3 regions of the Thioalkalivibrio sp. ALE9 genome follow, and region 2 is predicted to be linked to each of the others. Evidence: predicted binding sites of a transcription regulator. Region 2 holds the regulator's gene; each other region holds the start of a gene.
What was found. The regulator FliA, encoded in region 2, starts transcription of late flagellar genes. The targets are predictions, from matches to a motif close to GCTAAAGTTNNNNNNNNNNCNGCCGATA.
Positions count from the first base shown of each region.

Region 1: a site for FliA is predicted at 1,728-1,755, ahead of D106_RS0106700 (YjfB family protein). Genes of this name have one in related genera too.
Region 3: a site for FliA is predicted at 1,168-1,195, ahead of flgM (flagellar biosynthesis anti-sigma factor FlgM). Genes of this name have one in related genera too.

Region 1 covers NZ_KB898124.1:205,642-208,910, forward strand. Annotated here, with positions in the region: gene folE (GTP cyclohydrolase I FolE) at 1-378, shown strand, start outside; gene D106_RS0106695 (class I SAM-dependent methyltransferase) at 627-1,256, shown strand; gene D106_RS0106700 (YjfB family protein) at 1,449-1,661, opposite strand; gene D106_RS0106705 (YceI family protein) at 2,220-2,858, opposite strand; gene D106_RS0106710 (CDP-alcohol phosphatidyltransferase family protein) at 2,851-3,269, opposite strand, start outside.
Region 2 covers NZ_KB898122.1:494,489-497,757, forward strand. Annotated here, with positions in the region: partial or broken gene flhF (flagellar biosynthesis protein FlhF) at 1-687, shown strand, start outside; gene D106_RS0102355 (MinD/ParA family protein) at 856-1,680, shown strand; gene D106_RS0102360 (RNA polymerase sigma factor FliA) at 1,677-2,444, shown strand; gene cheY (chemotaxis response regulator CheY) at 2,486-2,866, shown strand; gene D106_RS0102370 (protein phosphatase CheZ) at 2,962-3,269, shown strand, end outside.
Region 3 covers NZ_KB898122.1:320,099-323,367, reverse strand. Annotated here, with positions in the region: gene D106_RS0101535 (chemotaxis protein CheV) at 1-140, opposite strand, end outside; gene flgA (flagellar basal body P-ring formation chaperone FlgA) at 436-1,125, shown strand; gene flgM (flagellar biosynthesis anti-sigma factor FlgM) at 1,232-1,546, shown strand; gene D106_RS0101520 (flagella synthesis protein FlgN) at 1,562-2,047, shown strand; gene D106_RS0101515 (flagellar brake protein) at 2,131-2,847, shown strand; tRNA gene D106_RS0101510 (tRNA-Pro) at 2,920-2,996, opposite strand.

The sequences.
Region 1 (3,269 bases), on a different contig from region 2:
ATGGTGCTGCTGCGCGATATCGAACTGTACTCCCTGTGCGAGCATCACCTGCTGCCGATTATCGGCAAGGTGCATGTGGCCTACCTGCCGAATGGCAAGGTGATCGGTTTGTCCAAGATCGCCCGGATTGTCGACATGTTCGCGGCGCGCCTGCAGATCCAGGAGAGCCTGACGCGCCAGATCGCCGAGGCCCTGATGCAGGTGACGAACGCCAAGGGGGTCGGTGTGGTGGTGGATGCCAAGCACATGTGCATGACCATGCGCGGGGTGGAGAAGCAGCATTCGTCGATGGCGACCTCGGTGATGCTGGGCGCCTTCCGCGAGGACGGCCGGACCCGGCGCGAGTTCCTCAACCTGATCGGTCGCACGGGCAGCTGACCGTTCCCGGGGCTGCCGGGCGGGGTCACCCCACAAAAAAATGGCCCGACGCGAAGGTCGGGCCAAAGATCGTCCGGACACCCGTGTGATGGAGGGTTCTGGTCCGAACGGCGGAAAACCGGCTGCCGTTGCCACGAGCCGATCATTTCCGCAACTTGTATAAGTGGACAGGGACTGTGGAAACAGGTTCCTGACAGTCGCCGAAAGAATGTGTTGGGCATCACATTTTCCTGTCCCCGGGAGTCTCGATGCGCGGTCTGGAACAGATCCCCTGGTTGTACGACGGCCTGATGGCCGGTGCCGAGCTGCTGGGCCTGCGGCGCTGGCGCCGGCGTCTGGTGGCCGGTGCGCACGGCCGCGTACTGGAGATCGGCTGCGGGACCGGGCGCGACCTGCCGCTGTACGCCGATCCGGAACGGGTCATCGGCATCGACCCGGACCTGGCGGCCCTGCGCCGGGCCCGGCGGCGGGCGCCTTCCGTGCCGCTGGTGGTGGCGCGGGCCGAGGCCCTGCCATTTGCCGACGGCGCCTTCGATACCGTGGTCTCCGGCCTGGTGTTCTGCAGCGTGCAGGATCCGCCACGGGCCCTCGGCGAGGTGCGCCGGGTGCTGGCGGAGGCGGGCGAGCTACGCATGCTTGAGCATGTACGCCACACGCGGCCGCTGCTGGCCCGCGCCCAGGACCGGGTGCAGCCGGCCTGGACCTGTATCACCGGCGGCTGTCACCCGAACCGCGATACCGAGGCCGCGGTGGAACAGGCCGGCTTTTGCATCGACCCGGAAGACCGTCTGGCGCGGGGCGTGATGCGGCGCTTCGCCGCGCGGGTCTGTCGTGCGCCCGCGGATGCGTCCGGGCGTAATGCCGGGGATGGGGGCTGAAGGGCAAGGGCCTTTGTTCACCACGAAGGGCACGAAGATACGAAGGAAGGGCAAGGGCGTGTAACCACAGAGGTCACGGAGGACACGGAGAAGTTTGATCGTTGCCGGAACGGGCCGGGTGATGGCCCAGTAAAGAGAAGGCCCCGGGCAAAAGTGCGCCGGGGCCTTTCTGGACGGACAGTTGGTAACGTCTCAGGCGGTCGTGTTGATGTTGGTGCCGACGTTGTCCGGCAGACTCTGAGTGGCGGCCTGCATCTCGCCGATGTCGGGCATGGCCTGCAGCATCGACTGAGCCGCCATCTCCTGCGACTCCATCGCCTTCTTCTGCACGGCCACGTCTTTCTGCATGGCCACCTGCTGCTGGCTGTTCTGCGTGGCCATCGCGGCAATCGCGCTTGCGTCCATCTCGTACTCCCGGTTCTGAATGTGCAGGCCCGTTGCACTCGATAGGGGGAACGGGCCTGCCCCCGGTGACGGCTGCATCCCCGCAGACTTGAGCCCCCGAACCCGATTTTTTTCAGAAGGTTCCTGTTCTACGGCACCACCGCCGTGCGACCGGGCTCCCCGCCCTTCTCCATACCCTGGCAGGTTCGATCTGCTCTGGCCCTTCCTTCGTATCTTCGTGCCCTTCGTGGTGAACAGCGCCCTTGACCTTCAATGGGCGTTTCGCTCGCTTCGTCCGCGTCCTGTCTATTTCGGGGCGATCGCGACCCGCGCCTTCGGGGTGCGCCGTGACATGGGTGCCAGGGTCCGGAGATCCCGGCTCTTCGCTTCGCTGCGGCCGGGATGACGGGGGAGCGTTGCCCCGTGCCCCGCGATCGCCCGGCGGCAACGTAGACTCCAGCGCGCAGCCCTGCGGTCAGCGCTTCTCCGTGTCCTCTGTGCCCTCCGTGGTGCAATCCGCCCTGGCCCTTCTTCGTGCCTTCGTGTGCTTCGTGGTGAATACATTCAGTCGGCCGGGCGTTACTGGCGCTGGGCCTCGAACTCGATGATCAGTTCGACTTCGTCGCCGACGATGTCGCGGGTCAGGCCGTAGGTCATGCCGAAGTCGGAGCGGTTGAAGCTGCCGCGCATCGACGCACCGAGCACGTACGGCCGGCCGAACAGGCCGCCGAGCGGGAACGGGTAGCGCCCAACCTTGTTGATCGTCACGTCGAGGTGGATGGTGCGGGTCTCGCCCAGCAGCTCGAGCCCGCCGCTGAGGCGCCCGGTGTTCTCGCCGGTCGGCTCGTAGCGCGTGGCGGTAAAGCGCATCTCCGGGTATTCCTCGACGTTCAGGAAGTCCTCGTTGCGCAGGTGGTCGTCGCGCTCGGCGTGGTTGGTGAACACGCTGTCGGTCTGGATGACGAAATGGCCGTCGCCCAGCTCGCCCGTGTCGGGGTCGAAGACGAACTCGCCCTCGGCCTCCAGGAACATGCCCAAGACCTTGGCATAGCCGGCATGATCGACCAGGAAGCCGACCGCGAAGTGGTCGGGGTCGATGACCCAGCGGTCGGCATCGGCCAGGGCCTGTGCGGGCAGCGCGAGGGCCGTGGCCAGCAGGCCACCCAGCAGCAGGCGGCGCAGGCGGGCGGGGCGGCGGTTGTTGCGGGCGTCAGTCATGACACACCTCCGGTCGGTGGCGGTACAGCCAGTGGATATCCACGGCAAAGGACAGGCCCAGAGCCAGCAGGCCGGCCAGGGCGATGGTGATGGCGGCGGGTGCGGGCAGGCCGGGGATCAGGACCAGTAGCAGGACCACGGTCTGCAACACGCAGACGGCCTGGCGGCGCCGGCTGGGCGGCAGCGGCGCGGCCAGCCAGGGCAGGGGGCGGGCGGCCAGCACGAAGGCGTAGCGCATCAGGCCGATCAGGATTACCCAAGGGCCGACCGCCGTCATCTGCCAGGCGAGGATCGACAGGGCGAGGATCATGGCGGCGTCCAGCTCCATGTCGAAGCGGGCGCCGAACGCGGTGGCGCTGTCCGTGCGGCGCGCGACGGCCCCGTCCACCCCGTCCAGCACCAGTGCCAGGC
Region 2 (3,269 bases):
GCAGCCTGGCCGGAAGCATTCTCGATGACAGCTCGCCGGAACAGGCCTGGGAACGCCTGCGGGCGCGGTTGTCGGGCGCGATTGCCACCCACCGGCCGGACATCCTGGACGAGGGCGGCCTGCTGGCGCTGGTCGGGCCCACCGGCGTTGGCAAGACCACCACGCTGGCCCGCATCGCGCTGCGCCAGATCCGCCGCATGGGCCCGGATTCGGTTACGCTGGTCACCCTGGACAGCCAGCGCATCGGGGCCACGCGCCAGTTGCAGGCCTTCGCCCAGATGGCGGGGATCTCGGTGCGGGTGCTGCAGAACGCGAGAGAGTTGCGCGAACTGGCGCGCCGCGTGGAGGATGGGCACCTGATCCTGGTGGATACGGCGGGACAGGCCCCGCGTGCAGTGGAGGACGAATCCCTGTTCGCGCACCTGCCGCCGGACATCCGGGCCGAGAGCTGGCTGGTGGTGTCGGCGACGACCCAGGGGAGCGCGTTGCGGCGGGTGCTGGAGGCATTTCGCAAGGCGGAGCCCTCGGCGCTGGTGCTGACCAAGCTGGACGAGGCCGAGGAGCTGGGCGAGGTCCTGTCCGTACTGCTCGATCAGCACCTGGGACTGGGGTTCGTCAGTGATGGCCAGCGTATTGCCGAGGACTTTCACCGGGTCGATACCGGGTATCTGACCCGGCTGGCCCTGGAGGATGCCGCCGATGGACCCGGGGCAGCGGCCAATGCCCGCGAGACCTGGGCGGCCGAGCGCCTGGCGGAGATGGAACCGCCGCGGCGCGCGCGCGCCCAGGCACGTCCGGCACGGGCGGCGGAGCCCGCCACGCTGGAACTGATTCAACCGGTCGGGAAGGGGCGCTATGCCACGCACTAACAAGCCGTTGAAGGTCATCGCGGTTGCCTCGGGCAAGGGCGGGGTGGGCAAGACCAACGTATCAGTGAACCTGTCGGTGGGCCTGGCCCGGCTCGGGCGCGAGGTCATGCTGTTCGACGCCGATCTGGGCCTGGCCAACGTGGACCTGCTGCTGGGGATGCGTCCCGAGCGCACGCTGCACGACCTGGTGACCGGGGACGTGGACAGCCTGGAGGATGTGCTCGTCCAGGGGCCGGACGGGGTGAAGGTGGTGCCTTCGGCTTCGGGGATCGCGGCGATGGCCAACCTGACGCCGGCCGAGCATGCCGGTCTGATCCATGCCTTCAGCGCCTATCGCAAACCCCTGGATGTGCTGATCGTGGACACCGCGGCCGGCCTGCAGGAATCCGTGACGTCGTTCTGCCGCGCGGTCCAGGAGACCCTGGTGGTGGTCTGCGACGAGCCCGCCTCGATTACCGACGCCTATGCCCTGATCAAGGTCCTGCACCGAGATCATGGCCTGCGTCGCTTCCGCATGGTGACGAACATGGTCGACGGCCGCGAAGGCGCCGAGCGACTGATGCAGAAACTCAATACCGTCTGCGGCAACTACCTGCCGGAGGTGGTGCTCGACCTGGCCGGCTATATTCCGATGGATGATCACCTGCGCGAGGCGGTGCAGAAACGCGCGCCAGTGGTACAGCAGTACCCCGGGAGCCCGGCGGGGAAGGCCTTTGCCGAACTGGCACGGACCGTGGACCGCTGGCCGGTGGGCGGCGGTGACCACGGTGGCGTCGGGTTTTTCGTGGAACGGATGCTGCAGAGCGCATGATGACGACGCGTAATCGACTTTCCGGCTATCAGGCGACCTCCGCGGCCAGCGGCGGGCACGAGCAGCTGATTGCCGATCACGTCGAGCTGGTCCACCGCATCGCCCATCACCTGATGGCGCGGCTCCCCGCCTCGGTGCAGGTGGATGACCTGATTCAGGCGGGCATGATCGGGCTGCTCGAGGCGGCGCGCCAGTTCGAGGGCGGCCAGGGCGCGACCTTTGCCACCTACGCCGGGATCCGCATCCGTGGCGCGATGATCGACGAGCTGCGCCGCAGTGACTGGACACCGCGTTCGGTGCACCGCAACAGTCGGCGTATTGCCGCGGCGATCCAGACCGTCGAGGCGCGCGAGGGGCGGGCGGCGCGTGGCAGCGAGGTCGCCGCCGAGCTGGACGTGCCGATCGACCAGTACTACGAGATGCTGCAGGATCACGCCGGAGCCCACCTGTTCGCCCTGGACGACCTCGGCGGGGGTGACGACGGGGCCGATCGCGTGATCGAAGGGCAGGAGGTGTCGCCGGCCCGCACCCTCGAGGCCGGTGAGTTCCGTCAGGAACTGGCCGAAGCCCTCGGCGACCTCCCCGAACGCGAGCGGCTGGTGCTGTCGCTCTACTACATCGAAGAGCTCAACCTGCGCGAGATCGGCGCCGTGCTGGGCGTGACCGAGTCGCGCGTCAGCCAGATCCGAAGTCAGGCCACCATTCGACTGCGCGCCCGCCTGGGTTCGTGGCTCGAAGACGGTACGGCTTTGCAGTTATTCTAAAACCCACCCTACGAATCCCGGAGTGACGTGTGGACAAGGGAATGAAGATTCTCATCGTGGACGACTTTTCCACGATGCGGCGCATTATCAAGAACCTGTTGCGTGATCTTGGCTTCAACAATACCCAGGAAGCCGACGACGGCAGCACCGCGCTGCCTATGCTGCAGAACGGGGATTTCGACTTTCTGATCACCGACTGGAACATGCCCAACATGCCGGGGATCGACTTGCTGAAGGCCGTGCGCGCCGACCCGAACCTCAAGTCCATGCCGGTGCTGATGGTGACGGCGGAGGCCAAGCGCGACCAGATCGTCGAGGCGGCCGAGGCGGGCGTGAACGGCTACGTGGTCAAGCCGTTCACCGCCGAGACGCTGAAGGAAAAGATCGACAAGATCTTCGAACGCATTGAAGCACAGGGATAATCATGGGCCTGTGACCGATATGCCCGACGCCCGTGGCACCGACCGCCGCGGGCGTCGTCCGAAACCTTCCGCGCCGTACCCGCAAGAGGCTTCTCATGACTGAACAGGAACACCCACCACGCGACGATCAGCTGGAGCTTGCGCGGCAGTTGGTCAAGACGCTGGAGGCGGGCGACGACACGGGCGCCCGGGCGCTGGTGCAGGATCTGGCGCGCCCCTATGACCGCGAACTCTTCGACGAGCTGGGCAAGCTGACCCGTGATCTTCACGAGGCCCTGCAAAGCTTCCGCGGCGATTCGCGTCTGGTCGAACTGACCCAGGCGGAGATCCCGGACGCAAAGGAACGCCTGAATTACGTGGTCACGATGACCGAACAGGCGGCCCACGACACCATGAATGCCAT
Region 3 (3,269 bases), 170 kb from region 2:
GGCGACGGGATAACCTCGCGCACCTTGAACACGTTGATTCCGAAGGTCTGTGATCCACCCAGGTGGAACAGCAGCAGTTCCATCCGGTTCTGACCCACCAGCTGCGTTCGCTGGTTCACATCGTCAATGAATTGACTCATGGTGCTGCTCTCCTTGTCCCGCGCCCATCTGCCGCGAGCCGCTCCCGGGAGGTCAGTGTGCACCGCGCACCCCCGGGCTGTCATTTGCAATCGCCTGTATGCGCCTTCTGGCGCCGCTTCCCAGGGATAACGGCATTGAACGCCGGGCCTTGAGTCGGGCACCGCCCGGACAACTGGCATCAAACCTGCATAGCTTCGGGTCCGCGAACGGACGCGGCAGACCCGGGGTATTCCCTCGGGCGGCGAGGACCGGCATATGCATCCACATACAACCTGTACATCACGCTGCATCCCCATGGGGCTCATGGCTCTCGTGGCGTGGTTCGCGCTCTCCGTGCCGGCCCACGCCGAGATCCACCCAGTTGCGGAGATCCGCGCGGCCGCGGAACAGTTTCTGTTGCAGGAGCTGGACGCCGAACATAGCGACGACATCAATATCGAGATCGGCCAGCTCGACAACCGGCTCCGGCTGGCCTACTGCCATGACGGACTCAACGCCCGTTTCCCGCCCGGCGGCCGCCGCGACGGCAATACCGCGATCCACCTTCAGTGTGCGGGCCCGGTCACCTGGCAGCTGTATGTCCCGGCCACGGTGGAACGTTACGCTCAGGTGCTGGTGGCCAGTCGCAACCTCCCTCGCCAGCACACGCTGACCAGCGGCGATCTGCGCTTCCAGCGCATCGAGACGTCACGCCACGCGGGCAGTTATCATGAAGACAAGTCGGCCCTCATCGGTCAGCAGACCCGGCGCAGCATTCGTCCGGGCCAGATCATCGGCACACAGCACGTCACCCAGCGCGAGATCGTCAGCCGCGGCCAGCGGGTCACGATCCTTGCCGAAAACGGCTCGATCGCCATCCGCATGCAGGGCGAGGCCCTGGAAAACGGCACCCTCGGGGACCGCATCCGGGTCAAGAACACCTCGTCCGGGCGCGTGGTCGAGGGCGAAATCCAGCCCTCCGGGCACGTCCGGGTGACACTTTGATGCCGACTCTGTGATCGGTGTTACAAAAACCACCGCCACAGGGCTACAGTTTCAGCACACGCGGCCGTAAACACTTGCAGCACAGTTACAACGACAGGACGGCACAATGGATATCAAGGGCCTCAATACGAACAGTCTGCGCCCCGACGGCCAGAGCTCCACGGTCAAGGGCCGCGAGGACTCCAGCGGCGCGCCCAACCGGGCGCAAGGGTCGGATAGCGCCGCGACCACCGGTAACGATTCGCTTACCCTGACCGGCGCCGCCCAGGCGATGAGTTCGGCCGCCAGCGCCGGCGAGAACGCCCCGTTCGACGCGGCGCGTGTGGCCGAGCTGCGCGAGGCGATCGCCAGCGGCAACTACCCGGTGGACAACGAACAGCTGGCCGACCGCATGATCGACCTCGAGCGCCTGCTGCGCTAATCACGGACCTCACCGATGAACACCGACACGCGCCATCGCCTGCTGCGCTCCCTGGAAACCTCGATCCGGCTGGCCCACCAACTGGAAGAGGCCCTGATCCAGGAGACCCGCGCGGTCGAGGCGCGCACCCCGGAGACCCTGCAGGAGGTCGTGGCGACCAAGCAGGGGCTGCTGCAGGAACTCGAGACCGAGACCCGCCAGCAGCGCGCTATCGCCGAGGCCGCGAGCGAGTCATTCACACCCGAGGGCATGGCCCGCCTGCTCTCGCGCATGGACGACGGTGCCGTCCTCAACGATCACTGGCAGGCCCTGCGCCAGTCCATCGAGCGCTGCAACACCCTCAACCAGGGCAACGCACGCCTGATCGATCGCGATCGCCAGCGCGTGGAGCTCTCCATGCAGATCCTGCGCGGCGAAGAGGCCGGCCCGGCGGCGACCTACGACCCCTACGGGCGCACCCGCCCCAACACCCGTGGCGGACGCCGTATCACACAAGCCTGATGCAGCTTATTCGCACCGATGCTGGCATTTCGGATGCTCGACCAGTACCTTGCGTCCTCACACCCAGCTAACGTCACGGACGCATGGACGAAACCGACTACACGGTCGACAAGCCGGACCGGATCGCCGGCATTCTCAAGGACCTGGACCACAAGCTCACCCTGGTCAGCGTCCGGCTCGACGCCGACGGCCCGCTGTACACTTCGGCCCTGGTCCGGCTGGACCCCGCCGCGAAGGAACTCTTTCTCGACGAACTGAATCCGCCGCGCGCGCACCAGCATGTCACCTCCGGTATGCCCCTGCGGGTATTCGCCGCGCTGCGCGGCGTGGCCGTACGCTTCTCCACCACCGTGGCCCGGATCGAACATGAAGAAGGCGGCGCCCTGTACGCCTGCCCCTACCCCGAAACACTGGAGCATCTCCAGCGCCGCGAAACCTTCCGCGTTCACATCCCCATGGCCCAGCGCCCGCAGATCGAACTGCGCGCGCCCGGCTGGAAGGACCCGGTCATCGGCGAGCTCGTCGATCTCTCGGGCCAGGGCATGTGCATCGAGCTGGCCACGGCCACGCTCGACACGCTGGAGACCGGCACCACCCTCGCGTTCACCAATCTGCTGCTCCCCGACGTCAGTGAGCGGCTCTCGGGCGACCTGCGCCTGGCCAACCGGCGGCGCAGTACGCGGGAGGGCTACGAATACGCCGGCTTCGAGATTGTCGGGATGACCCAGTGGCTGGAGCGCCAGACCAACCTCGCCTTGCTGCATTACCAGCGCGAGGCGCGTCGCCGCTCGATGGAATAGACCCGCCCGGACAAACTCGGACGTCAGACACAAAAAAGGCCGCTACAAGCGGCCTTTTTGATGCTTCCCGTTTGGTCGGGACGGCAGGATTTGAACCTGCGACCCTCTGCACCCCATGCAGATGCGCTACCAGACTGCGCCACGCCCCGAAGCCGCGAACTATATCCGATTCCCCGCCGTCACGAAAGCACCCAACACCGTCAAAGCGAACCGAGCGCCCATCACGGCACACGGCTGTTTAGTTCACCACAGAGTGCACGGAGGACACAGAGAACCGCGAGGGAACGGAAGGCATCGATGGCTCGCGGATTCGGAGACGGGATGCGCCCCAATGGATGCGGCCCTTTAACCCGCGACCAGACCCGAAAGACCTTCTCCGTGAACTCTGTGCCCTCGGTGGTTCAAAAGGCCTTTCTGAACAC